2 linked regions of the Thiocapsa bogorovii genome follow. The main gene of each other region encodes a partner of the protein of the gene in region 2 in a complex. Links are inferred from orthologs where the notes say so. Each region holds a gene or a part of one and is shown on either strand. Other genes may lie near its edges. The genes, in order: trxA and trxB.

What was found.
Region 1: the proteins of trxB (region 2) and trxA are in contact, whole or in part, in a crystal structure (PDB 1F6M), measured with the Escherichia coli proteins. The link is inferred for Thiocapsa bogorovii from one-to-one orthologs.

Annotation. Positions count from the first base shown.
Region 1 is NZ_CP089309.1:3,030,388-3,033,640, forward strand. Bases 255-3,185 are described here. They hold trxA (thioredoxin TrxA), read right to left. Parts: upstream 1,918-3,185; coding sequence 1,591-1,917; downstream 255-1,590. Other genes in these bases: rho (transcription termination factor Rho), read right to left, coding at 255-1,370; LT988_RS13725 (DEAD/DEAH box helicase), read left to right, coding at 2,149-3,185. Also shown: more of rho, read right to left, coding at 114-254; more of LT988_RS13725, read left to right, coding at 3,186-3,253. UniProt on the Escherichia coli protein: Participates in various redox reactions through the reversible oxidation of its active center dithiol to a disulfide and catalyzes dithiol-disulfide exchange reactions.
Region 2 is NZ_CP089309.1:3,845,397-3,848,529, forward strand. The notes cover bases 237-3,047. They hold trxB (thioredoxin-disulfide reductase), read right to left. Parts: upstream 2,220-3,047; coding sequence 1,254-2,219; downstream 237-1,253. Other genes in these bases: LT988_RS17165 (GNAT family N-acetyltransferase), read right to left, coding at 237-1,020; LT988_RS17175 (cation:proton antiporter), read right to left, coding at 2,363-3,047. In the rest of the region: more of LT988_RS17165, read right to left, coding at 1-236; more of LT988_RS17175, read right to left, coding at 3,048-3,133.

The sequences.
Region 1 (3,253 bases), 810 kb from region 2 along the record:
CGGTTCAGAAACAAAGAAAAAAATGACTTAAACCGCGTCAACTGCGTTGCTCGTTGGCGCGCGCAAGGCCGGCGGACTGACTCGGAGCGATGCATGTTGCACCAAGACGCGGTTTAACCCTTCATGGAGGAGAAGAATTCGTCGTTGGTTTTGGTTGCCTTGAGCTTGTCGTGCAGGAATTCCATCGCGGCGAGTTCGTCCATCGGGTGCAGGATCTTACGCAGGATCCACATCTTCTGCAGTTCGGCGGGGTTCATCAGCAGCTCTTCGCGGCGCGTGCCGGAGCGATTGATGTTGATGGCGGGGAAGATGCGGCGCTCGGCGATACGGCGATCCATGTGGATCTCCATGTTGCCGGTGCCCTTGAACTCCTCGTAGATGACGTCGTCCATGCGCGAGCCGGTGTCCACGAGCGCGGTGGCCAAGATCGTCAGGCTGCCGCCTTCCTCGACGTTGCGCGCGGCACCGAAGAAGCGTTTGGGTCGCTGCAGTGCGTTGGCGTCGACACCGCCGGTCAGGACCTTACCGGAAGAGGGGACGACCGTGTTGTAGGCACGGGCAAGACGGGTGATGGAGTCGAGCAGGATGACGACATCGCGCTTGTGCTCGACGAGACGCTTGGCCTTTTCGATGACCATCTCGGCGACTTGGACGTGACGCGTGGCGGGCTCGTCGAAGGTCGATGAGATGACCTCGCCGCGGACCGAGCGGGCCATCTCGGTGACCTCTTCCGGGCGTTCGTCGATGAGCAGCACGATCAGGTAACAATCCGGGTGATTGTGGCCGATCGATTGGGCGATGTTCTGCAACATCATGGTCTTGCCGGCCTTGGGCGGGGAGACGATGAGTCCGCGCTGGCCCTTGCCGATGGGGGCCACCAGGTCGATGGTGCGCGCCGTGATGTCCTCGGTGCTCCCGTTGCCGATCTCGAGGGTAAGCCGCTTGTTGGCAAACAGCGGCGTGAAATTCTCGAAGAGGATCTTCGACTTGGCGTTCTCCGGCCGGTCGAAGTTGATGTCGTTGACCTTGAACAGCGCGAAATAGCGCTCGCCGTCCTTGGGCGGACGTATCTTCCCCGATATCGTGTCGCCGGTACGCAGAGCGAAACGCCGGATTTGGCTGGGGGACACATAGATGTCGTCTGGCCCGGCGAGATAGGAGGCGTCTGCGGATCGCAGGAACCCGAAGCCGTCGGTCAGGATCTCGAGCACCCCGTCGCCGTAGATGTCCTCGCCCCGTTTCGCCTGCGCCTTGAGGATGGCGAAGATCAGGTCCTGTTTGCGCGACCGCCCGACGCCTTCGATCTCCATGGACTGGGCGAGTGCGACCAGTTCGGGTACGGGCGCTTTCTTCAATTCGGTTAGGTTCATCACATTTTTTGTCGTCGGCGGAGGTGAGGGGGTGTTCGGCAACGCCCCGGGGCAGGGCCCGTGTTGCGGGGGAACGCGGTTGGGGGTGGTCGCTTTACGGGGACGGGGCGCCTTGGCGGCGGCCCCTCGGGAGTGTCGATCGGTGGCCATGGGTGCCGGTGTCGGTTCCGGTCCGCGGGGGCGGCCGGCAGATTGAACCGGATGCCGTTACCGGTCTTCCTTAAAGGTTACTGTCGATGAAGGCCGTCAGTTGGGACTTGGACACCGCCCCGACCTTGGTGGCTTCGACCTCGCCCTGACGGAACAGCATCAGGGTCGGGATACCGCGAATCCCGTAGCGCGGCGGTGTGTTGGGGTTCTCGTCGATGTTGAGCTTCGCGACCTTGATGCGGCCGGCGTATTCCCCTGCGATCTCGTCGAGCACGGGCGCGATCATCTTGCAGGGCCCACACCAGTCGGCCCAGTAGTCCACGAGCACGGGTTCGAGGGATTTCAAAACCTCGTCTTCGAATGAATCATCGGTCACATGGACGATGCTATCGCTCACTGAAGTGATCTCCCATAGGGTGTTTGCGGCACGGGCGGTTGTTTCTGTTTACGTTCGGCGGATGACGGCGGAGCGGGGTCGCTGGGGCGCGGCGCGAACGGGTCGTGGAGCGGGCGGGCGAATTGGCGTTGGAATGTGCCCTTGAGTAAGATGCTATTTGATCCAAAGCGAAGAGATTTTGCAAGCCTTGCCCAATTCGCGAGGCCCGTAGCTCCAGGGACTCCCCACGTCATGACCGACAAACACCTCACTCAGACCCGCTTCGACAGCTTCGCGCTCGATCAACGGATCCTTGATGGACTCGACGACGCGGGCTTCACCCGCTGTACGCCGATCCAGGAACAAACCCTGCCGCTCGCGTTGTCGGGCCGGGACGTTGCCGGTCAAGCCCAAACCGGCACCGGGAAGACTGCGGCCTTTCTGATCGTGCTCATGCAACGCCTGCTGACCAATCCCGAGCCTGCCCCGGCAAAGATCGCACGTCCGCGTGCGCTGATCCTCGCCCCGACCCGTGAGCTCGCGGTCCAGATCCATCGGGATACGGAGCTTCTCGCCAAGCATACAGGCCTGCGCATCGCGGTGGTCTACGGCGGAGCGGGTTATCAGGAGCAACGCGACCGGGTTGCCGGTGGCGTCGACATCCTCATCGGTACACCTGGGCGCCTGATCGACTATTTCAAGCAAAAGGTGTTCGATTTGCAGGCGATCGAGGCGGTCGTTCTCGACGAGGCCGACCGAATGTTCGACCTCGGCTTCATCAAGGACATCCGCTTTCTGCTCCGACGGATGCCGCCGCCCGAGGAGCGTCAGGGCCTCCTCTTCTCGGCGACGCTCTCCTATCGCGTCACCGAGCTCGCCTACGAGCACATGAATCACCCGCAGCTGGTGAAGATCGAGACCGAGACCATCACCGCCGATCGCGTGCGCCAATGCTGCTACATGACCTCCAACGAGGAGAAGATCGCCTTGCTCCTGGGCCTGGTCCGCGGCTGGGACGATGCGCGCATCATGGTCTTCGTCAACACCAAGCGCGAGGCCGATCGTGTCTGGGGTTTCCTTCAGGGCAACGGCATCAATACCGCGGTGCTCTCCGGAGACGTGCCTCAGAAGAAACGCCTGAAGCTCCTGAAGGACTTCACCGATGGCAAGCTCCCCGTGCTGGTCGGCACGGACGTGGCCGCGCGCGGGCTACACATCCCGGACGTCACCCATGTCGTGAACTACGACCTGCCAGAGGATCCGGAGGACTATGTCCACCGCATCGGGCGGACCGCGCGGGCCGGTGCCGCGGGCGATGCAATCGGCTTCGTCTGCGAGACCTATGCCTTTTGCCTGC
Region 2 (3,133 bases):
TGCCGACCAGGTCGGGGTCGGCAGGAAGCCGCGGCTGACCTTGTGCTCGCCTTGGGCGCCCGGCTCGAAGCGGGTCAGACCCTTTTCGATGCAGTAGTCCAGGCCCTGGTAGTAGCAGGCCTCGAAATGCAGGCTGTGGAAGTCCTGAAAACATCCCCAGTGGCGACCGTAGAGCGAGCGGGCGCCGACCAGATCGAAGGCGGCGGCGACGATGTCGTTGCCGTACTCTGCAAGCACCAGCAGCAGACTCTCGCCCATCGTCTCGCCGATGGATTGGAAGAAGGGCAGGGAGAAGGTCGGGATTCCGCCGCGCTTGTCGAAGGTGTCGCAGTAGAGGCGGTGGAAGGTGGCCCATTCCGCCTCCGTCACCGCGTTCCCCGGGATGCGTCGAACCCGCACGCCGGACTCCACGACGCGCCGCCGCTCGCGCTTGATCTTCTTGCGCTTCTCGGCCGTAAAGGCCCCGAGATAATCCTCGAAGGAGCTGTAATCCCGGTTGTGCCAGTGAAACTGACAGCCGACGCGTCTGAGCAGGCCCTGATCTTCGAGCATTGCCTGCTCGTCGTCCGCCGTGAAGAGCCAATGCATCGAGGAGACTCCCACCTCCTCGGCCACCCGGATCGCGCCCTGAATCAGCGCGCGTGCGTGATCCCGGCGCGCGGGCGAATCCCCGGTCAGGAGCCGCGGTCCCGTCGCGGGGGTGTAGGGCGAGGCGAGCACCAGCTTCGGGTAGTACCGCAACCCTTTGCGCCGGTAGGCGTCGGCCCAGCTCCAGTCGAAGACGAACTCGCCGTAAGAGTTGAACTTCAGATAGCAGGGCGCAGCCGCGACCAGATGGCCCTCCGCGTCGTGCAGCGCGAGATGACGCGGCAACCAGCCGAGTGACTCCCCGACGCAGCCGTGACGCTCCATGGCATCGAGGAACTCATGGCGCAGGAAAGGGCTGTCGTCCCCTGCGAGCCGGTTCCATTGGTCCGCGGAGATGTCGGCTATCGCCGAGTGGGTCGTCAGTCTATACATGGGCATTGATCTGAGGGCCGCGCCGGTAAGAGCCACATGAGGGCGCCCGATCGGTGCCCAAGGCCTGATCGAGCGCGCGTGGAGCCTCGGCTGAATCGCACGACGGGCCGACATCGCGCCGCTTCGCTGTAGGCCGCTCCGACCCGTCGGCGCGCCTTGCTCCCCACACACGCTGAACGCGCCCTGTTCTCCGACGAACCCAGATGCGCTGATCTGTCAGATGCTCCGGGCCGCTATTGGCCCCCGGCCGCCAAGGCGTCTAAATATTTTTCGGCATCCAACGCGGCCATGCAGCCGGTACCCGCGGAGGTGATCGCCTGGCGATACACATGGTCCATGACATCGCCCGCGGCAAAGACGCCCGGCACGGAGGTGGCTGTCGCATTGCCGTCAATGCCGCTGTGAACCTTGATGTAGCCGCCGGCCATCTCGAGCTGTCCGTCGAAGATCTGCGTGTTGGGCTTGTGGCCGATGGCGATGAAGACGCCTTGGAGATCGATATCCTGCGTGGAGTCGTCCAACGTGCTCTTGATGCGCATCCCGGTGACACCGGTCGCGTCGCCTAGGATCTCGTCCAGGGTGTGGTTCCAGGCGATCTTGACGTTGCCGTGCTCGGCCTTTTCGAACAGATGCTTCTGCAGGATCTTCTCCGCGCGAAGGGCGTCGCGTCGATGCACCAAAATGACCTCGGAGGCGATGTTCGACAGATAGAGGGCTTCCTCGACCGCGGTGTTGCCGCCGCCGATGACGGCGACCTTCTGGTTGCGATAAAAAAAGCCGTCGCAGGTGGCGCAGGCCGAGACCCCGCGGCCGCGGAACGCCTCCTCCGAGGGCAGGCCGAGATACATGGCGCTGGCGCCCGTGGCGATGATGAGCGCATCGCAGCTGTAGACGGCGGAGTCGCCGGTGAGCTTGAAGGGGCGGGTTCCGAGATCGACCGTGTTGATGTGGTCGAAGAGGATCTCGGTCTCGAAGCGCTCGGCGTGGCGACGCATCCGCTCCATCAGGTCCGGCCCCTGAACGCCGTCCGGGTCCCCCGCCCAGTTGTCCACGTCCGTCGTCGTCATCAACTGGCCACCCTGTTCCAGCCCGGTGACCAGGACCGGGCTCAGGTTGGCGCGGGCGGCGTAGACGGCCGCCGTGTAGCCGGCGGGGCCGGATCCAAGGATCAAGAGCCGGCAGTGCTTGGTTTCGCTCATATCTCGATACTCCAGTCAATTGCGCGTTGTATTCGGATCGTGCACCGCATTGCATCCGGTTCGGACTTGCGGTCGATGGTCGGCAGAGCTGCGCTCGAAGACTCGCGCGAGATACCCGCGCCGCCGCGTTGGCCATGCGGAGCTCACGGGTTCTTCGTCCCCTGGGGACTCGCGGCTACGCGGCGGACCAAAGGCCCGAGTGTCAGGCCCTGCACCAGCACGGAGAAGACCACGATGATGTAGGTCACGGTCAGGATCAGATCGCGAGGCTCGCCATCGGGCAACGTCAGGGCCAAAGCGACCGAAATCCCGCCGCGCAGACCGCCCCAGGTCAGGATCGACAGGAATCCGGGTTCGAAGTGGCGACTCCGGCGCAGGATGCGAAAGGGCAGACCGACGCTGGCCAGACGTGCGAGCAACACCAACGGGATCGCGAAGAGACCGGCAGAGATGAATTGCCCGGTCATGCTGATCGCCAGGACCTCCAGCCCGATGATCACGAACAACACGGCGTTGAGGATCTCGTCGACCAACTCCCAAAAGTCGTCCAATCGATATCGGGTGGCCTCGGTCAGGGCAATGGAGCGACCCCGACTGCCGATGATCAGGCCGGCGACCACGATGGCGATCGGTGCGGAGACGTTTGCATGCTCGGCGATGGCATAGCCGCTCATGGCCAGCGCCAGCGTCACCATGATCTCGACCTGATAGTTGGCCGTCCTGCTGATCATGTTGAGGGCGATCCAGCCGATGAAGAAGCCGAACGCGATTCCTCCGACGATCTCGGTGGCAAAGAGCATCAGCGCGTCGCCGATCGCCGGGGGCGTCTCCCCGGCGGCGATACCGGCCAACAGCATGAAGACCACGACCGCCACGCCGTCGTTGAAGAGCGATTCGCCGGTGATCTTCATCTC